DNA from 2 places in the Streptococcus troglodytae genome. Region 1 is predicted to be linked to the other one. Evidence: predicted binding sites of a transcription regulator. Region 1 holds the regulator's gene; the other holds the start of a gene.
The links. The regulator Rex, encoded in region 1, represses fermentation and respiration genes when NADH is low (regulators of the CRP and FNR family bind a similar motif). The targets are predictions, from matches to a motif close to TTGTGAANTANTTCACAA.

Region 1 (11,211 bases):
GAGAGAGTGTCGTCAACAAATTGCTCAGATTTTTGATGTAAAATCGCGAAATATTATGTTTACTTCTGGCGGAACTGAGAGTAATAATACTGCCATTAAAGGTTATGCTCTAGCAAATCAGTTCAAAGGTAAGCACATTATCTCAACTAGCATTGAACATCATTCTGTTTTGCATACTCTTGATTACTTAGAACAACGTTTTGGTTTTGAAGTGACTTACCTTAATCCTATCAAAGGTAAAATTCTTATGCAACAAGTTAAAGACGCTTTACGATCTGATACGATTTTAGTATCTATAATGTTCGCTAATAATGAAACAGGAGATATATTGCCAATTCAAGAAATCGGCAATGTGATTAAAGAACATCAAGCCGTTTTTCACGTTGATGCTGTTCAAACAGTTGGCAAACTGCCTATTCACCCTAAAGAACTAAATATTGATTTTCTTTCTGCTTCTGCTCATAAATTTCATGGTCCAAAAGGGGTGGGGATTCTGTATGTTGCTGATAATCTTCATTTTGATAATCTGCTTCATGGTGGAGAACAAGAGGAAAAACGGCGTGCCAGTACAGAAAATCTCATCGGAATTGTTGGTCTTACCCAAGCTTTAAAGGATAATTATTTTCATCAGGAAAATGTTTTAAACTATATTGACGGACTCAAAAAGTTATTCCTAGATGAATTGGAAGGTTTAGATTACTATCTTAATTCTAATGAAGATGCTCTTCCTCATGTTATTAATATTGGTTTCCCTAATTATAATAATAATATTTTACTGACACAATTAGATCTAGCAGGATTTGCAATTTCAACTGGTTCCGCTTGTACGGCTGGTGCTGTTGAGCCCAGTCATGTCTTGATAGCAAAATATGGATTAGATTCTGTACGGCTTCAAGAATCAATACGTATCAGTTTTTCAGACTTGAATACTCCAGATGAGGTTAAGGCATTAGCAGTAAAAATTAAAGAAATTATAGGAAAATAAAATGGCTTTTGAAAAACAATACAATTACCTGATTGTAAGTACAGTTATACAATCAGCTCTAAAGTAAAAAATTTACCCTACAAGACACGACTTTTATGCAAAACAAACTAGGAAATTACGAATTAAATCGCCTATTAGAAAAGGTTCCTAATAGTGGGGATGGTTTCCCATTAAAAATCACCATTAATAAAGACTTAACGGCCTTTAAACTGACCATTACAGATAAATCTGGACTTAGAGTTGTCAATATTTTTAAATCAGAAGAGAATCACATTATTCAGGATAAATTTTATTTTTTAATGGACAGTTTAGTTGAACGTGATATTTTTGAAAAGAAAGTTAGATAAAAGCTAAAGTAAAGTCTAACAATGTTTAAAATATACTGAAGCCGTTAGTTTAATACAATGATTAGAGAGAAATTTTTAACACTCTTATATTAATAGCTTGAAACAAAAGAGGATTTTTGCTCCATCAAAATTAATAGTATCCCCCTTATAATAAAATCATAACCACCCGTCTAACGGGTGGTTTGGACGAGGGCTATAAGCCCACATCACCAGCCAGCGCCTAAAGACGCTGGCTTTCACTTTGTTCAAGCCTAACTGCTTTTGACTCGTCACTTACCTCTCAAAGGGGCTATGGTATTACTTGCCATTATCCCTAAAGGGATCTTCATATTCTTTCACACTCAATTTATCAAGTGCGATATCATGTTAACTCGCTCTTCAATATTCTTAGCTCGTGAAGAAATTATCCACTGGATGATTTCTTTGTTCTTGTATCTATTTCTTTATTGTGGCTTCGTTAAGTCCAACAGTACTCACATAATAGCCCTCTGCCCAAAAATGGCGGTTCCCAAATTTGTATTTGAGATTGGCGTGTTTATCGAACACCATAAGAGAACTTTTGCCTTTCAAATAGCCCATGAAACTAGATACGCTAATTCGTGGGGGAATACTGACCAACATATGAACATGGTCTGGCATCAGGTGCCCCTCAATGATTTCAACATCTTTGTAACTGCATAATCGTTGGAATATCTCGCCTAGATTGCTTCGATAGTGATTATAGATAATTTTTCGTCTATACTTAGGTGTGAACACAAGGTGATAGAACACATCCACTTTGTGTGATAAACTATGTGCCTTTTGTGCCATACTTTTCTTCTTTCGCTTGCAAATAGGCTTGAACACCTTTATTGTATCGCGTTGGGAGTTTTTTGTATAACATTCAATGCGCACCCGCATAGCGGGTGGTTTATTTGTCTCGCACCTACGGAGCGAGACAGACTAAAGTCACTAAAATCAAAATTTGACCACCCGTCAAACAGGAGGTCAAATTTGTTATAAAAAATAAAGGCTATATAAGAATGCCTATCACAAGACCCTCAAAAGATGTTGCATTTTTCACAAACTTTTTTTACAATAGTATATAGAAAAAGGAGGAAGTACAGTGACTTTCGATAAAACTATCCCTAAAGCGACAGCCAAGCGTTTATCGCTCTATTACCGTATTTTTAAACGCTTCCATTCAGAAAATATAGAAAAGGCAAGTTCTAAGCAAATAGCGGAAGCCATCGGTATTGATTCAGCGACAGTTCGACGTGATTTTTCTTATTTTGGTGAGTTAGGACGTCGTGGTTTTGGTTATGATGTTAAAAAACTCATGAACTTTTTTGCTGATATTCTCAATGATACGTCAACTACTAATGTCCTTCTTGTGGGAGTTGGTAATATTGGTCGTGCTCTCCTAAATTACCGTTTTCACGAACGTAATAAAATGAAAATCGCTATGGCATTTGATACAGATGATAACGAACAGGTCGGTCAAACGACAAGTGACGGTATTCCTATTTACGGTATCTCCAGTATAAAAGAAAAATTGATTGGTACAGATGTTCAAACAGCTATTTTAACAGTTCCTAGCAGTAAAGCTCAAGAAGTCGCTAATATACTGATTGATGCTGGGATCAAAGGAATCTTGTGTTTTTCACCTGTTCATCTTTCCCTGCCAAAGGGAGTCGTTGCTCAATATGTTGATTTAACTAGCGAATTACAAACTCTATTATATTTTATGAATCAAGAACATTCTAAAAAAGATAAATAAGGAGATTCTATGAATAAACCTATTATTGGTATTTCGGGTAATGAGAGGCCGCATGCTAAATTTCCCGATATTACGTGGTCTTATACACCGTCTGGTTATGTCAAAGGGGTTCAAGAAGCTGGCGGTCTGCCGCTAGTTATCCCTCTCAGTGATCCCAGTTTTGCCGAATATTATGTTTCAATGATTGATAAACTTATCTTAACCGGCGGCCAAAATGTTGACCCTGTTTTTTATGGTGAAGAAAAAGATACTAGTGATAATGATTTTTATTTGGCACGTGATTTATTTGAGTTTGCTCTCGTTGAAGAAACGATTAAGCAAGAAAAACCTATTTTTTCTGTTTGCCGCGGAACTCAGTTAATGAATATTGCATTGGGTGGCTCACTTAATCAAGATATTGAACACCATTGGCAAGATGCTCCAACTGACTATCTCAGCCAAAATATGCTAATTAAGCCTGATACCGCTCTAGAAAAAATTTACGGCAGCTCTACTTCAATTAATTCCTTCCATCATCAAAGTATTAAACGTCTTGCAGATGATTTGGAAATTATTGCTTATGATCCTACTGATGATACTATTGAAGCAGTGATATCTCGTAATTCTGATATTACTTTTCTAGGTGTTCAATGGCACCCTGAACTGCTGCTTGAATCACGAAAAGAAGATCAAGAACTTTTCAATTATGTTGTTAGAGAACTTTAAACAAGATCTGTTTCCTCACGAAAACTGTAATATTCTTTTTTCCCGACAATAATATGATCTAAAAAGACGATTCCTAAATCATCGCAGGATCGTTTTATTTTTCTGTAAATCGCAAATCATTCTCGCTTGGATAAGTTGAGCCTGAAGGATGATTATGGACAATAATAAGTGATGTTGCCATACTTTTACAAGCATAATGAAGGATTTCCCGGGGTTCAGCAACAGATCGTCTGACGCTGCCAATAAAAATGACTTGCTTTTTTATCACACGATTTTGAGTGTCAAGATATATAGCAATAAGGTGTTCCTGCCTCTTATCACCTAATTCACTCATCATTATTTTTGCCAAACGTTCACTGCTTAAAATACGTTCTTTAAAATTGTATTCAGCTTGATTGATTCTTTTGGATAATTCCAGCATAGCTTTAATTTCTACCGATCGTACTTGACCGATTCCTTCAATTTCCTGAAGTTCTTCTAAGGATAAACTGCGAAAATCGGCTAAGCTATCTAGACCATTTAAAATTTTTGTTGAGAGATTGAGAACATGTTCCTTTTTAGTACCAGTTCGCAATAATATAGCCAACAATTCTTGATTGCTCAAACTTTCAGAACCATAAGTCATGAGACGTTCTCTAGGCAATAGCGCTTCTTTTGCAGAATGAATTGAATACATAAGATACCTCCACTATATTATTCGTGTTCAATTCATTCATTTCTTTTACAAAAATAAAAAGATTTAGATTTCTCAGGCAAGAGAAGTCTAAATCTTTTTTAGATTAAACAGATAGCATAAATGATTAAAACACAAATAATACTAAATAGAGAACCGATAAGATAGTATTCTGAAAAAGCTTGATTCTTAGCGATTTTATCATAACGAGCAATAGATTTCGCTGTAAACACTAAACCAATGGAAGCGAATTGTCCAAATAAGAGAAAAATTCCCATAATCAGCCGCTCTAATAAGCCAATCGTCGCACCAGCCCCTGTAATGGTTTCATCTTCAATATTATCTTTAACTTGATATTTACTAAAGAAAAGCTTAAAAATAATATTTACTGGTTTAGTGATGAGAATAAGAAACAGCATTAACTTTAAAAAATACTGAAAATCACTAAGCCAGTGTATGTTTATTTTTGTATAAAATTGATAAAAGACAACCATCATAATGATATGCAGACTTTGATCAATGAGAAAAACAGCTTTGGCAAATGCCCTATCCTTGTAGAATGAGTTTAACAGTAATTTACCACTATCAATAAGAACATGACTGAGAAAAATCAAAGATAATACCAAAAAAGAATGAGGAATCACAACACTAAGTAATATTAAAGGTAAAGCAACAATGATAAGATGTCTGATAAGATAAGTCCAGTCGGAAGATTTTAAATCAGCCATTTTCTGACTTTGCCACTGAAAATCAGCCAAAAAATGAGCTATTAAAAGGAGCGTTAAGACAGGATTGCTTGACAAAAACTGTGATATAACATTTAGTTTAGTCATCTCTTCTCCTTCCTAATGGCATTTAACAATAAGGTCGTAGCCACCCTTTTATTTCTGAGGTATATTTTTAATCCGCTGGACTTTAGGCGTTTATTGAAACTGCTGGGACTTAAGTCAAGTTTTTCCGCCATTTTTTTGTGAGAGAATTTTTCCTCATAAATCCCTGCTTGTAATAAGCTGTCAATCACTTCGTATTGAGTAACTGTCCACTTTGATTTTATAAATTCACAGGCAGCTAAAATAGCATTGATTTGTTGGCTCGTTTCTGTGTCTTCTAAATCAACTGCTAAATGGTTACTGCCATAATCATTTTTATCATGAATATAATCAATAGCGGCTCTGGCACGCCAGTAAGCAGGTCCATCTGAACCGATACTCTGTTCGGGGTTAATTTCAGTTAAAATACTGCCGCTTCCCACTCCAAAACGAATTTGGTAAGGTTTGAAACCAAGTGCAATCTCATCAATAATTTGAAAAAGTTGAGGATTAGGAAGCAATAAAGCTTGAAATTCATCACCAGTTGTAATGGTAAAAGCTGATTTTAATAGTTCTTTGTATTTTTTATTAATTTGATTTAAGAGATTTTGCAATTGTTTTTGACTTTTAGGGCGATTGATTATTGTTTTTGAAGAAATGAGATCGCCAATAATAGCGATGTAAATCATAAAACGCCTCCTTTAGTTTCCATTATAACAGAAATTTTTAAAAATTTCTGTTATAATGGAAACTTTTTTTATTTGTCATAAAATATCTCTTTAACTATTAATAATAGATAAATAAACCTTGTCTAATCTTAAAAGCAATCCTATGTTTTTCAATCAAATGATACAAAACAGCATAGATTATAGTTACGATAATGACAATGATAGATGTGACAAATGCCACTCTTGCTACTGCAGTATAATAATAAGTAACCCTAATTCATGGATACCATTAGGTAAATGAATAGCGGTTGAACCTGATTTGCTTAAAGCAGAAGATACCAACCGATTATCTACTGTTACCACTTGTCTTTTATATCTGTAAAAAGGATAAAAATAATTCACTCCCTGCCCAACTTTATAAAAAGTCCTAAAATTAACAGGACTTTTCCATATGCTAGATAAACCCAACATTCTATCAATATGAAAATGCAGGTCATCGCCATTTAAAACTCCATTACTAATAGTCAATAAAGGTAAAATATAAATAAGGCTAACTAATAAAGCAATGATTATAATTTGTATTTTACTAGGAAGATCGTTATATAGATATTTTATACTATTGTAGATTCTATTGAAATGATTCATAATGATATAAAGTGATTTGTTATTTTCTGCGTTTTTTGGCTTTTTTCATTTTTTTAGCCATTTTCTTCATAGATTGTTTCATAGCAAATTCGCCAACTTTTCCTTTGAGTCCCCCACCAAACATTTGACTCATATCCATATTAGCACCGCTCAAAGCTGACATATCTGGCATACTGCCTTGTCCCATCATTCCTTCAAGAGCTGATGAGTCCATGTTTTTAGGCATATTATTAGGATTAATCCCCATTTGTTTCATGACCTTATTCATATCACCAGACATGACACCTTGCATCATCTTCTTAGCCTGATTAAAATCTTTGATGAATTTATTGACATTAACAAAAGTATTACCAGAACCAGAAGCAATACGACGTCTGCGGCTCGGAGTTAAGAGGTCAGGATTCTCACGTTCTTCAGGTGTCATTGATGATACGATGGCACGCTTTCTAGCAATTTCACTTTCATCAACTTTGACATTGGCAAGAGCTGGATTATTAGCCATACCAGGAATCATTTTAAGAATATCTTCCATTGGTCCCATGTTTTGAACTTGATCTAATTGTTCGATGAAATCATTGAAATCAAAGGAATTTTCACGCATTTTTTCAGCTAATTCAGCTGATTTTTGTTCATCATAATCCTGACTAGCCTTCTCAATTAAGGTAAGCAAGTCTCCCATTCCCAAAATCCGAGAGGACATGCGATCTGGATGGAAGGTTTCAATATCGGTAATCTTTTCGCCAGTACCAGTGAATTTAATTGGTTTTCCAGTGATTTGACGAACGGAAAGCGCAGCACCGCCGCGAGTATCCCCATCAATTTTTGTAAGAATAACCCCAGTGACTTCTAATTGTTGGTTGAATTCGCGTGCAACATTTGCGGCTTCTTGACCGATCATACTATCAACAACCAAGAGAATTTCATTAGGATTGGCTAAAGCTTTGATATCACGCAGCTCAGTCATTAATTTCTCATCAATTTGTAAACGACCGGCTGTATCAATTAAAACATAGTCGTTACGATTTTCTTTGGCTTGAGCCAGACCTTGACTTACAATCTCAACGGCTGAATGCTCTGTTCCCATATCAAAAACTGGCACATTAATTTGTTGTCCCAAAGTTTTTAACTGGTCAATGGCAGCTGGCCGATAAATATCAGCAGCGATCATCAGAGGACGCGCATTTTCTTCTTTAACTAGCTTATTAGCAAGTTTGCCAGCGAAAGTGGTTTTACCGGCCCCTTGAAGACCGACCATCATGATAATGGTCGGAATTTTAGACGATTTTTCAATTTCAGCCGTTTCAGAGCCAAGGACCGCTGTCAGCTCTTCGTCAACGATTTTAATGATTTGTTGAGAAGGATCTAAGGTATCAATAACCTCATGTCCAATAGCGCGTTCACGAACACGCTTAATAAATTCTTTAACGACAGGTAAGGCGACATCAGCTTCTAATAAAGCGAGGCGGATTTCTTTGGTGACTTCCTGTACATCTTTTTCAGAGAGTTTGCGTTTGCCGCGTAAATTTTTAAAGACACCTTGTAAACGTTCGGTTAAACTTTCAAAAGCCATAATATTTCTTCTCCTATTAAATCTTAATAAAGGGTTTGCTAACTAAAGACGGGTGATAAATCAGTATGTTCTAACTCCTTCTTACGACGTCAAGAAAACATGTCACTCTTTTAGTCTCTATTATCAATAGTCGTCAATATGGAAATCTTGTCCTGCAGATAAGGATCATTAGGATATTTTTTCACTATAGCATCAAAAATTTCACTGCGGACGACGTAATCAGAATACATATGAAGTTTCATTTCATAGTCTTCTAAAATTTTTTCAGTTCGCTTGATATTATCATAAACAGCTTGGCGACTAACGTCAAATTCTTCAGCAATTTCAGCTAAGCTATAATCATCTGCATAATATAGCTCAATATAATTCATTTGCTTATCTGTCAAAAGCGCCGCATAAAATTCAAAAAGCGCATTCATTCGATTGGTTTTTCGATCTCCATAAGCTCTATTTTACCATATTTAAGCCTTAAAATCACCTTGTAAGGAAAGAAAATAAAAGCACAAAAGCTTTTGATTAAATAAGAGGCAGAACTTGTGTTCTAACCTCTTTATTCTTATTTATTACTTGTCCAAGATGCAACCTTCTTAGGATGTTCTTTAATCCATTTTTTAGCTGCTTTTTCTGGAGACATACCATTATTGATGTCAAGCATAACTGCTTCCATGTCTTTTTGCGTCCAATTGAACTTGTCAATAATTTTATTTGCATTTGGTATATCTTTCTTCAGACCTTTTCGTGTAATAGAATGGATACTTTCAACGCTACCAAAGTCTTTTTTCGGATCTTTTAGATATTTCAGTTTATATTTAGCAAACATCCAGTGTGGAGACCAAGCAGTTACAACAATATCTTTTTTATTCTTATATGCTTGATCTAAAGCTGTTGTCATTGCACCTGTCGAAGCAGAAACCAATTTCCAATCTGATAAATTGCTGTAGGATTTCAATGCTTTGTTAGCAGCTTTCATGATACCTGCACCAGGTTCGATACCAGTAATCTTTTTATCAGCTTGATCAGTCAAATCTTCGATACGATTAACGTTTTTCATATAAGTTGGTACAGCTAGACCTAATTTAACCCCCTTAAGATTAGGTCCTAAATCAACGATATTATTCTTATATTTTTTATACTGATCACCATGAGTGTTTGGTAGCCAAGCACTGACCATTGCATCAGTTTCACCTTTAGACACTGACTGCCACATAACGGCATTATCAAGGGGAGTCATTTCTACTTTGTATCCTTGATCTTTCAAGACCTGAGCTAAAACATTTGTGGAAGCAACCTCAGAATCCCATTCCACATATGACAATTTAATTGTCTGACCACCACCTGCTGATTGCCCTTGAACAAAGAGTCGGGCAATTCCCGCAAAGACAAACAGAACAAGTGCAGCCAAAGCAATAATCGTATTTGTTTTGTTCTTTTTTTGATTAGCATCTTTTGTTCTTTGATTGGCGGTCTGACTAAAACGATCAATAACAATCGCTAAAATCACCAAGGCAAGTCCATTAACAAAACCTGAACCAATATCAGCGTGTTGCAAAGCAGATAAAACACCACGACCTAGCCCCGGAGCTCCGATCATAGATCCTGTCACTACCATTGAGAGCGCCAGCATAATCGTTTGATTGATACCAGCCATAATTGTATTTTTAGCAAGAGGCAGTTCAACTTTAAATAATTTTTGGCGCGAAGTACTACCAAAAGCATCAGCCGCTTCAATCAATTCCGTTGGAATTTCACGAATGGCAAGATTAGTAAAACGAACAGTAGGCGGCAAAGCAAAAATAACAGATGCAAAAACACCGGGTACAATACCAATACCAAAGAAGGCGACGGCAGGAATTAAATAAACAAAAGCCGGCATGGTTTGCATAAAATCCAAAATAGGATTGATAATTTGCTTGACAGTATTGTTTTTTGCCATCCAAATCCCTAAGGGAATACCAATCACAATAGAAATAAAACTAGATACCAATACTAAGGTGAAGGTATTGACTAAATCATCCCAAAGACCTTGATTATAGATAAAAAGTAAGCCCAACAAGGTGAAAGTTGGTAAGGTCCATTTTTTTCTAGCTAAGAAAAAGGCGACAAGCGTCACTAGAATAATTAACAGCAAAGGATTAACAAATAAGAGTGTATTTGTAATCCCATCCATAATAAAGTTTCCGACTGACTGAATAAGATTAAACAAACCAGAAAAGGTATGTGTCAACCAGTTGGTCAAATCCTCAATCCAATCAGCAACAGGTAGTTTTCCTTGTAATATTAAATTCAAAACTATTCTTCCTCTCCTTCTGCTTCTGTATCATCCTTTGTATTAGCGAGAGCTTCAATAACTCGACCTTTAATGATAACACCCAATAGACGATTATTATCATCTGTCACTGCGATCGGTGCAGCAGAATCATAGATTAAGGGCATAATATCTGTAATAACTGTATCTTTAGAAACAGTTCGAACGTTAGGATCAACAGCATCCTTTAAAGAAAGCCCCTTACGTCTAGCCTCAATAGCAGCTTCGGCTGAAAGTGACCCCATCAATTGACGACGACGATTAGTTGCCATTAACATACTGACTTCCTCATTGTGCATTCTTGTGAGAGCAACTTGGGGGCCATCTGTTTCAACAGCTGTTGTTAAAGGCTTAATCATAATATTCTGAGCCGTTAGAACTTTAGAACGATCAACATCTTCAACGAATTCGCGAACGAAATCATTGGCCGGTTCCGTTAGAATCTCTTCTCCGGTACCTATTTGCATGATATGTCCATCTTTCATAAGAGCGATACGATCACCAATTCTAAGCGCTTCGTTTAAATCATGGGTGATGAAAATGATCGTTTTTTGCACTTTTTCTTGTAAGTCTAACAACTCATCTTGCATTTCCTTACGAATCAAAGGGTCAAGTGCGGAAAAAGCTTCATCCATCAATAGAATTTCTGGATCATTAGCAAGAGCGCGCGCCAAGCCAACACGTTGCTGCATTCCTCCGGACAGCTGACTAGGATACTGATCTTTAAAAGCTAAAAGATTAGAAT
Region 2 (11,211 bases), 830 kb from region 1:
AGCATGACGTTGTTTGCGGTCAGGAAAGGTTTATCAAGGTCGGATTTTTTAAAGACGATTTCATTGCCCTCCATTTGCTCCACACGGCAGCCAAAGTTTTCCAAACTCACCTCTTCGTAGGTAAAGGAAGTCCCCACATGGACAGGAATGACTTTCTCCCCCGTACCTGTGCGGATCAGGTCAAGGAGCAAGAGTTGTTCATTGAGTACCGCAAAGCGAGGAAGCTCGAGGCCTGGATAGTCATAGCGATAGCTGACACGCACAAGGTCATCAAAAACTTCCATTGTCACCACGATAGGGCCTGTGATTTTCTTAAACTTCGCAAAATGTTCAATAGCTGCCAGGCCGTTTTTGGAGGACAAGGCTGCAAAGAAAGGGGGCATGAACATCTGGATGTCCTTGATCCGACTCATGGCTAGAATTTGCTCGTCGTTCGCAACCTTATCAAAAGCTGTCAGCAAATGATAGTAGTCCAGAGTTGATAGCGTCAGCTCTTCCTTCCAAGTCGTATCTGGAAGTTGGGCTAGGGTCAAGATAGACTTAAAATCTAGACCGATTGCACTTAGATTTTCAATATAGTGTTGACTGAGAGTGAGGCGCATGAGTTTTCTCCTTTTTCGATTAACGCATTGACATGAGCATCATACGGTCAAAGAATTTATCGCCAAAGACACGACGGATTCCAACCAAGAGTTTACCGCCGCGACCGACAAGGTAGCGGGTTTTAGGGTTACGTGCATTGATGATTTTGAGAACCGTACGGGAAATAACTTCTGGGCTTGAACCTGGTGTTGGGTTATTTTCCATAGCCTTGATGTAGCCATTAACCAAACGTTTGTAGGCTCCGTTTTTAGATTCGTATGAGAAGTTTTGGCTGACTCCTGCGTTAAATCCTGTATTGATCACACCTGGTTCAAGGATGACAACCTTGATACCAAATTCTTTGACTTCCATACGGAGGCAGTCGCTAAATCCTTCAATAGCATGTTTAGAGGCGTGGTACCACGCTCCAAGTGGGGTGTAAATTTTCCCACCCATAGATGACGTGTTGATGATAAGCCCCTTTTTTTGTGCACGCATATAAGGTAAGACTTTCTTGGTCAGGCGAGCCACACCGTAGACATTGACTTCCATTTGTTGTTGGACTTTTTCCATTGACAAGTCTTCAACCGGACCGTAAAGACCGTAGCCTGCGTTGTTCCAGAGAACATCGATACGACCTTGTTCTGCAATGACTTGTGCCACGACTTTTTCGATGTCTTCTTCGCTTGTTACGTCCATCTTCATAATGTGACCACCCATTGCTTCCAAGTCTTTCATCTTATCCACGCTACGTGCAACTGCGTAGACTGTGTGACCTGCTTTGATAAGATCTTGTGCTGAGAGTTTCCCCATACCGGATGAAGCGCCTGTGACTAAGATAACTTTTTTGTTTGACATTTTTGTTCTTCTTTCTTAATTTTTTATTTGATGTTAACAGTATAGCAATCAAAAGCGCTAGACACCATGATATTTTCTGCCAACCATTTATCATTTTGCGACAAGTCCCTAGCTTCACTTAAACGTATTAGTCCTATGACAACATCAAAAAGCCATTTTAAGCCCACACGATAAAACCAGCGGGCTTTGATGATTCCAACACCAAAATTGTCACAATAATAACTACAATAGCATTTGTAAAGGATTTAAAATGTGCTTTATTCCTAAAATTTTCTTTTGCTATCCTATAACTATATGTTGACCTACTACAGCTAAAAAAGCCATCCTAATGGACAGCTTTTTATTTAATCAAGCTACGCTTAAGATTGTAAGCCGCTTGCTCACTTCAATTAACGACTAACGACGAAGTCCAAGTGAGCTGATAAGATCACGATAACGATTAACGTCTGTACGGCGAAGGTAAGCTAAAAGATTACGGCGATGGCCAATCTTTTTCATCAATCCACGATAAGTTGCATGGTCTTTTTATGCTGTTTAATATGTTCATTGAGATGATTAATCTCCCAAGTAAGGACAGCAACCTGTACCTCTACTGAACCTGTATCACCGTCATGACGCGCGTATTGTTTAATAATTTCATTTTTTTTCTCTTTTGAGATTGCCATAATAGTTCTCCTTTTTATCCTTAATCTGAGTTCTAGGTTTTGGCGAATCCTAGAACCAAGAAAAAGTTTCTTGTCTCTACGACAGTTTTTATTTTAGCAAAATAGCCAAGCAACGTCAACTGATTTATTTAGCTTACACGACATATACATGAAAAAGTATATATAGCAGCTCTACTACCAAATTGAAGATAATCCCTTCTTTTGAGATTTGTTTGTCTATTCTAACCTCATTTCTAGTTCCGTGCATTTTTTCAAAATCTAATCCACTTTACAGAGGCGAAATGACAAAATCGGTAAACCGTTATTTCAATTTCATTGCGATTTACCGATTTTTATCCCACTCTCAACTTTTGTTCTTCTAATCAACTTAGAACTGATCAATCAAGAGTTGCTTCATCTCTTCAATGTAAGGCTGACGTGGATTAGCTGGTGTACATTGATCATCATAAGCCAAGCTTGCCAATCTATCAACAGCTGCATCAAAAGCCTTCTTAGTAACTCCATTAGCAGATAACTTAGGCTCAACATCTACGGCATGCATTAATCGATCAATACGTGCACAAAGTGCTTCAACCAATTCTGCGTCATCTTTCCCTTTAAGACCAAGAGCGCGAGCAATATCCGCATAATCACGTTGGGCACGGTATTCTTCATAACGCGGGTAAACAGAACGTTTCACATTTCCTGCAACGCCATTGTAGCGAATAACATGCTGCATAGCAATTGAGATAGCAAGACCATGAGGAAGTCCAAATTCACCGCCAGTCTTGTGGGCGAGTGAGTGGTTAATTCCAAGGAAGGCATTTGAGAAGGCCATACCTGCTAAGGTTGCTGCATAATGCATGTTTTCACGCGCTTGTTCCCCACGAAGTGTTGGATTCTTAGGATCAAAGTTATAAGAATCTTCCAAGTTTTCAATAACCAATCTGATAGCTTCCATAGACCATGGACGTGTGAAATCAGATGCCATAACAGATACGTAAGATTCAAGAGCATGTGATAAAGTATCAAGTCCTGAAAGAGCTACTGTGCGTTTAGGCACTGTCATGACAAATTCTGGATCAACAATAGCAACTTGTGGTGTCAATTCATAATCAGTTAATGGGTATTTCACGTGTGTAAAATCATCAGTAATAACGGCATAAGGTGTCACTTCTGAACCTGTACCAGATGTTGTTGGGATACAGAAGAGACGAGTCACTGTCTGATGTTTGAAGCGAACAATCCGTTTACGAATATCAATGAATTTTTGCTGCAATTCAAGGAAGAGCTCGCTGACTTTTTCATAACTATCAAGGAAATCTGCTTCTTGATCCAATGAATATTCATAGATATAACGCGCAATTTTGGCTGCATCAAGGGCAGAACCGCCACCAACTGCAATAACGGTATCCGGTTTGGAGTCACGCATTTGTCTAGCAATTTCAATAGTCTGACCAAGTGTTGGGTCTGGTTTGATAGTACCATAAATTGAAGTTGCCGCTTTTTCATCCCGAAGGGACAGTTGAGCAAGGACAGTGTCAACAAAACCAAATTGAAGCATACCTGGATCGGCAACGATGATAGCACGCGTCATTGTTTCAGTTTCATCCTGCAAGTATGAAATAGCATTTTTTTCGTAGTAAGTTTTTTCTGGTAAACGAACCCATTGAGGACGGTTACGACGTTTCGCAACAGTTTTCACATTCAAGAGGTCGCCAGTAGATAAGTTGTGTGACAATGAATTTTTCCCCCATGATCCTGTTCCAAGAGTTAAGCTGGCTTGCAATGCGTCTGTATAAACGTCACCGATACCGCCGACTGAGTCTGGTTGGTTAACCAAAACACGAGATGAATTGAGGGCATCTCCATATTCAGCGACAAATGGGTCAGCTTGTGAACCAATTTGGATAGCACAGTTATGACCAGCACCTTGATAATCAAGAAGGGCAGCTACAATATCAATACCATCTTTGCGATCTTTGGCTTTATAAACAGAAAGAAGCGGAGAGAGTTTTTCTGAAGATAATTTCTCACCAATTTTTTTCTTATCCAGTTCAAACAAGAGAACATCTTTTCCTTCTGGCAATGTCACACCGGCTTGTTCACAGATCCATTTTGCCGACATGCCAGCAACCGGTCCGTTAACACCGTGGTTTTCATTGAAGACAAAATCTTCAAATTTCTTGTAATCTTTTTTAGGAACAAGATAAGCACCTTTTTCCTGCATTTTGGCAAGCCATTCTTTATAAATCGGTGCTTCCACAACTGCCGAGTTTTCAGTCGCACAAATCATGCCATTGTCAAAACGTTTAGAAAGAAGAAGGTCTTCAACTGCACGTTCAAGATTAGCAGTTGCATCTACATAAACAGCACCATTACCTGCACCAACACCCATTGATGGGTTACCAGATTTAAGGGCTGCATTAACCATACCAGGTCCGCCAGTTGCAAGGATTGAAGCAATACCTTTGTTGGAAATCAAGGCTCCCGTATTTGCGATGGATGGTGTTTCAATCCATTGAACAATATTTTCAGGAGCGCCGGCTTTAACCGCTGCATCATACAAGATTTGAGCGGCATGAGCAGAACATTTTTGAGCCGCTGGGTGGAAAGCAAAGACAATTGCATTGCGTGTTTTCAATGCAACTAAGATTTTAAACATAGTCGTTGATGTTGGGTTAGTTGTTGGTACGATACCCGCCAAGACACCAAGTGGTGCTGCAATTTCGATACTGCCAGCAACTTTGTCTTCACCAATGATGCCAACTGTTTTTTCATTTTTAATACGTTCATACACATATTCTGTCGCAAAGTGGTTTTTAGTATCTTTATCTTCGATAACTCCACGGCCTGTTTCTTCGTGAGCTTCTTTAGCTAACTGCAAAGACGCCTCAGAACCAGCAAGCGCCATAGCTGCAACAATTTTATCTACCTGTTCTTGTGTATAAGTTGCATAAACTTTTTCAGCCTTTAACGCTTTTTCAACTAAGCTATTAGTATACTGCTTAGCTGCTTCTTCAGCAGTGAGTGCTTCTGTTTTTGTTTCTTTTGCCATTCAACAATTCCTCCTAAAAATGATAGTTGGTAAATAGTTTAAGAAGAAAGATGCTCTTGTGATTTTCTTCACTTGTCATTGTAATCCTTTTCATAAAAAATGCAAGTCTTTTTGTGAATTTTTTCCCAAATTTTTACCCTCTTGAAAATCTTGATTGTGTAATGGCTAATGAATCATTGAAAAATAAAAACTCAGATTATTTTCTGAGTTTTCTATTTGTTTTAAGAACTCTTATCAGCAATAAAATGCCAAGTATCAAACTCAAAACAGCAAAAATAAGAAAGGCTGCTTTTACATCTGAATTAATACGTGCAAACAGCTGCAAGGCAAAAGAAGCACAGCCGCCGCCTAAATTACAGCCAATCAAAATCAAGGTTGTCGCCGTTGTCAACTGTTTCCTAGGCATATGCTCTGAAAGCAAATGGAAGACCAAGGTGACACCCAAACTGTATACAAAACCGGTCACCAAGGCTCCAAGGCCTAAAAACCATAAATGATTGGCCTGCCAAAGTATCAGCATACCCAAACCCAAAACGAATACAACTAGCGACATTAAGTAATCTTTAAATAAAGCTAGCAAAAACTAAAAAGTATGCCGGCCAAAATGCCCATCAACATCATCAGACTTAAAATGAAACTGGCTTGACTGGCTGTTCCCAAATGTAGCCTCTCCACAACAAGAGGAATCCGTAGGGTATTAGCAGAATTAACCAAAATAACAAAACCAGCATAGAGAGCCAAACCAAAAATATAAAAAAGCTGACGGAAGGTCAGACGCTTCCTAGAAGCGGTTGAATACAGCTGCTTTTGGGAATGTTCTCTTTTTCTTTTAGCTGCTGGCACAAATAAGAGGTAGCATAATAAAATGAGAAAGCCAAAACCATAAATTAAAAAAGCAAAAGACCAGGAAACATTCAGCCACTGCCCTGCTAAAAAGGTTAAAAGAGCTGATCCTAGAACTTCTGCCGAACCTCTTAATCCTAACATTTGAACTCTGGTTTGACCTGAAAAACGTTCGCTGATCATACTAATTGCTCGCGCATTAATAAGACCTATCCCAAAGCCTAAAAGTAAACGCGACAGGAAAACTAAAGGATAAAACTGCAGAAAAACGGGTAAAATACCGCCTATAGAAAGCAGAAGCAAGCCTAAAACAATAGACCAGCGTTCCGATAGCCATCGATTGAGCCAAGGATTCAGCAGTAAGACCGTTAATATAGCAAAAGAAGATAAAGAAAGCAGCAATTCAACCTGAGCATTACTGTAACCGCGTGTTTGATAAAAAGAAAGCATCTTAGGAAGTGCCGGTGAAACGGCAAAAGTGGACACCAGCATTAACGATAATGATAAGAGACTAAATTTCTCCATGAACGCTTTCATAACAACTCCTTAAATACAAAACTTGTTTTTTCTGATAAAGAGAGTATAATCAAATTTAACAAAGAAAAATATGACATATGTCATAAATGACGAAGAGGAAACTTGTGACCCCAAAAAAAGAATGGATTCAAAAGTATCAGTTAGAAAAGATTTTTCCTGCCCATTATTTTGATAAACTGCAAATGATTTCTTTTTCAGCTGGCCAAGCCATTTGTCAGCAGGGAGAAGAATTACAGGCTCTTTCTTATTTTGTCAAGGGTAAAATCAAGATTGTCCGGCGGCTGTTTAATGGCAAAGAACATATTCTTAATATTCAGGAAAAACCTACCATTATCGGAGATATTGAACTGCTAACAAATCAAGGGATCGTTTCTTCAGTAGTGGCTCTTGAAAAGTCTTGGGTTGTTCAGTTACCGCTAAAAAGCAATAAAGAATTACTTTTAAAAGATCCTCTTTTTCTTCTTAAATTAGGACAGGGCTTAGCTTATGCGCTCTACCAACAAAATATTAAGGCCTCAACCAATCTCTCTTATACAGTCAAAGAACGTTTAGCTAGCCATATTCTAGCTATTCAAAAAGATGGGATTTTCCGATTAGAATTAAGCAGCTTGGCTGACTCTTTTGGTGTTAGCTATCGCCATCTGCTGCGTGTTATTCAGGAATTTATGGCTCTTGGTGTCATTGGTAAGCAAAAGCCTTATTATCATATTAATAATCTAAAACAACTTAAACGCTGGCAAATTAAAGAATAAGGCTAATTCCTCTAACTTTATTTATGCCCCGTTTTGTGCTATATTTATCTTATTGTAAAAACAAGGAGAAAAAAATGTCTGCTATTAAAACTATTACTAAAGCCAGTCATTTAATTGATATGAATGATATTATTCGCGAAGGTCATCCTACCCTACGCGCTGTCGCTCAAGATGTCACCTTCCCTTTAAGTGAAGATGATATTATTTTGGGCGAAAAAATGCTGCAATTCTTGAAAAATTCACAAGATCCCGTGACCGCTGAAAAAATGGAGCTGCGCGGCGGTGTCGGTCTCGCTGCTCCACAATTAGATATTTCAAAACGCATCATTGCTGTTCTCATTCCTAATCCAGAAGATAAAGACGGCAATCCGCCTAAAGAAGCCTATGCCTTGAAAGAAGTTATGTACAACCCTCGAATCATTGCCCATTCTATCCAAGATGCTGCCTTAGCTGACGGTGAAGGGTGTTTATCTGTTGATCGCGTGGTTGAAGGCTATGTTATCCGCCATTCCCGTGTCACTATTGAATACTATGACAAGAACAGCGACAAAAAGAAGCTCAAACTGAAAGGATATCAATCAATCGTTGTCCAGCATGAAATTGATCATACCAACGGTATTATGTTTTTTGACCGCATCAACGAAAAAAATCCTTTTGAAATAAAAGAAGGTTTACTTTTGATTGAGTAATAGCACTTAGCCATTATCATTTTTAATGAAGAGACTGGAACACTGCTAAGCCAAACGGCATTGAGACTTTGGCTAATCATGACAGCAAAGCCAGCCCATCCACATATGATTACATTATAGAAAAATCCCTGAGTTTGAATTTAAACTCAGGGATTTTCATTAGGATTTCTGTGAAAATCTGATCAGCAAGAAGTAGCAAACTGTAAAAATGATAATTTCGCATAGTATAACTAATAAGGCAGCCATCCCAAATAAGAAATAAAATAAGGCCGCTGTAAATGCCCCTATGACAAAGGACAGAACCAGGCAAGTAAAAATGACAGCTCGCTCCTTCTGCTCTGCCTGTCCTTTAAAAAGGAATTCACACCAAGCAATAATGGCTTTTTTGATATTCCCTGTGGTGAACGAGTTGTTATAAAGTTCATTTTCAACCTTATTAAAAGCCCCTGTCGTCATTGCCAATGTAAAGGACAAAGGTGCAATAGCAAGGCCACTTGGAAGATGGTCAAAAGATAGGAAAGTAAAGAGACAAGCAGCCGATAACCCCACTAAGATATAAATACGCCAATAGATACTCCTATAATAGTGGTAAGCACAGCGACTGACCACCAAGCCCGCTATGAAGCTCAGCAGAGTAGTCATTTTTATGGCAATCCCTTGTACATCCAGGCGCGTGATATCCACCATTAAAAGAAGAAGATTTCCTGTCTGAGCAGCCGGCAGGGTGTGATCAAAACCCATATAGGAAACCGCATCAATAGCTCCGCCAAGCAGAGTAAGAAAATAAGCAATGCCTTTTATTTGATGTGTTCCAAAACGACTGACTTCGTCTTCTAGTTCTTTTAGTTTCGAATCCTGCATATTATTTCCACAAACCATATAAATCTGTCGCCAGTGACGGATAAGCAAAGATGATATCCTGCAACTCCTGAAAACTCACTCTGCGATTGAGCAAAATAGCTAGATAATTGACTAGAATATCTGCCGTGTCACTGACGATTTCTGCTCCTGCAACATGCTGATCTGATTTGGACGCAACTAGTTTGATGACAGCCAAATCATCGTGAACGCGTTTATAATTCTGCCAATTAGACATGTTTAGCTGTGTCACGTCATAGTCCTGCGGATGCTGCCGTGCTTGATTAACACTGACACCAACCTGACCGATTTTGGGAATACTGTAGACAGTTGCCGCCGGTGCTGTCGGATACTGGATAGCTTCTTTTGATTCATCATTTAAGAGCTGACTCAGATATTTAGCCTGAAAATCCGCATAGGAATTCAGCTTAGGTACCGGTGCATCACAGCAATCTCCCATAGCAAAAATGTGAGGCTGAGATGTTGTCAGATGATCATCAACAGAGATTCCGCGCTCGGTATATTCTATGCCGGCTTTTTCCAATTGGAGACCGCCGATATTGGCAATTCGACCGGCAACATCATAAATACCGTCAACAATAACTATTTCCCCATTCGTCAAGGTCACCTGATAGCCTGAAGCACTTCTTTCAATACGCTCTGCTTCTGCTTCCATATGAAATTCTGCACCGCGACTTTTCAAACGATTGACCAGAATATCTACAAGTTCTGAGTCAAAATTACCCAGAACACGATCATTGTGCTGAATGACATGGACTTTTGTTCCCAGCTCAGTAAAGCTTGAAATCAGCGACATGGCAATCACACCGGCACCAATCAAGGCAATTACCTTGGGCTGCTGATGGAGCCGCATAAGATTAGCGCTGCTATCAATGTAAGAAGCCCCTTCTATGTCAATCTTTCGAGGCACAGAGCCCGTCGCTAAAACAATAGTTGCAGTGCTCAGCACCTGACCGTTTACCTTTAGATGGTGAGCATCTTCAAAGAAAGCATAGGCTTCATAAGTCTCTACACCTGCTTTGATAGCTCTCTCCTTCGCTCTGGCTGACTCATCTGAAACCAGCCAATCCCGCGTCAGCAGAGCATCTTCCCATGTGATGGGAGAGACTGTCTCCAGACCTCTATGCAGAAAGCTCTCCTGATGGTGCAATTCAGCTAGTGCTAAAAGAGCCTTCTTAGGGGTAGAGCCGCGATTGACAGTTGTCCCTCCCCAATCTCTAGCCTCAATGAGCGCTGTCTTTTTGCCGGCTGCGGCCAAGTTGCAGGCTAGAGTCACATCTGAAACACCGCCGCCGATGATAATGACATCATAATCATAGCCCTGCTGAGCTTTAATGTCCAAACTCAGTAAGGGCTTGTCTAAAAAGGCTTTTTTGCAGCTTTATCCTTATCAAACCAAATGACAGGTTGCGGAGTCTCTGCCTGAGGCAGATTTTGGACAAGTTCCTTAGGAAGATTGAGGTGCTCTGCAACATTATTGACAGGAGTTGTCGCCAGCCACTTATTGAGCGAAATATCGGAATAATCAGGGTTGCGAAAAACTTCAACGAAAACCAACGTTTCGTCACCTGTATTTTGAACATAATGCCCCGCTACATTGGGTACATAGCCTACATCTCCAGCTGAAAAGTCATAGGTACGAGCCAAACCATTAGAATTAAAAACTGTCATGCGGGCCTGACCCTTGATGTAATACTGCCATTCGGATGACTTAGGATGCCAGTGCAATTCCCGCATACCGCCCGGCTCAACCTCAACAATAGCTGCTGAAATCGTCTTAGCAGCCGGAAAGACCTTCTGATCCAAAATCCAAGCACGTCCAGCTTCTGACTGAATCGGTGCAATTTTATCCAAATGCAGTGTCAGCGGATTGACCACATCACCATTGGGATTGGCGCGCTTCTCTGCTTCAATAGAACCAGGAATTGTCCCATTAAAGATATATTTTTCTGCCTTAGGAAGACTAGCCAATTCTTCCTCAGTCTTCTTAAAATTAGCAGCAACGATGTCATCAGGAGTGTGAGCCAACCAGTCACTAAGCAGTAAGGTTTGATTTTCTGAGAAATTGGCTTCGCTGAAAACTAACAGAAACTCACAGCCCTTGTCCAAGGCCTGAATAGAATGAGCAACGCCGGATTCAAAATTCCAAAGATCTCCTTCTTCGACATCATCAATATAAGACTGACCGTTCTCGTCAATCGCTGTAATGCGGGCATTGCCGTACAGCATAAGTCCCCATTCGGCTTCTTTGTGCCAATGCAGTTCACGATAAGCACCTGGTGCCAAGGCCATATTGACACCAGCCAATTCATCTGAAGCAGGTAGTTCACGAATGGTCACTTCACGCGCCCAGCCTCCTTCTTCCATCC

Region 2: adhE (bifunctional acetaldehyde-CoA/alcohol dehydrogenase) is a predicted target of Rex. The motif match lies at 5,254-5,271, and genes of this name have one in related genera.

What each region holds. Positions count from the first base shown of each region.
Region 1 is NZ_AP014612.1:976,058-987,268, reverse strand. It holds gene SRT_RS05015 (cysteine desulfurase family protein) at 1-985, shown strand, start outside; partial or broken gene SRT_RS05010 (DUF1831 domain-containing protein) at 1,004-1,332, shown strand; partial or broken gene tnpA (IS200/IS605 family transposase) at 1,630-2,142, opposite strand; gene SRT_RS04995 (redox-sensing transcriptional repressor Rex) at 2,438-3,091, shown strand; gene SRT_RS04990 (gamma-glutamyl-gamma-aminobutyrate hydrolase family protein) at 3,101-3,796, shown strand; partial or broken gene radC (RadC family protein) at 3,793-4,472, opposite strand; gene SRT_RS04975 (DUF3307 domain-containing protein) at 4,571-5,302, opposite strand; gene SRT_RS04970 (SatD family protein) at 5,299-5,967, opposite strand; partial or broken gene SRT_RS11240 (hypothetical protein) at 6,065-6,288, opposite strand; gene ffh (signal recognition particle protein) at 6,611-8,161, opposite strand; gene SRT_RS04955 (putative DNA-binding protein) at 8,272-8,580, opposite strand; gene SRT_RS04950 (ABC transporter permease/substrate binding protein) at 8,718-10,448, opposite strand; gene SRT_RS04945 (quaternary amine ABC transporter ATP-binding protein) at 10,451-11,211, opposite strand, start outside.
Region 2 is NZ_AP014612.1:150,486-161,696, reverse strand. It holds gene SRT_RS00835 (helix-turn-helix domain-containing protein) at 1-602, opposite strand, end outside; gene SRT_RS00830 (oxidoreductase) at 622-1,440, opposite strand; partial or broken gene rpsO (30S ribosomal protein S15) at 1,837-2,105, opposite strand; gene adhE (bifunctional acetaldehyde-CoA/alcohol dehydrogenase) at 2,473-5,142, opposite strand; partial or broken gene SRT_RS00815 (MFS transporter) at 5,339-6,522, opposite strand; gene SRT_RS00810 (cyclic nucleotide-binding domain-containing protein) at 6,627-7,274, shown strand; gene def (peptide deformylase) at 7,349-7,963, shown strand; gene SRT_RS00800 (YoaK family protein) at 8,123-8,842, opposite strand; gene SRT_RS00795 (dihydrolipoyl dehydrogenase family protein) at 8,826-10,184, opposite strand; gene SRT_RS00790 (oxalate decarboxylase family bicupin) at 10,202-11,211, opposite strand, start outside.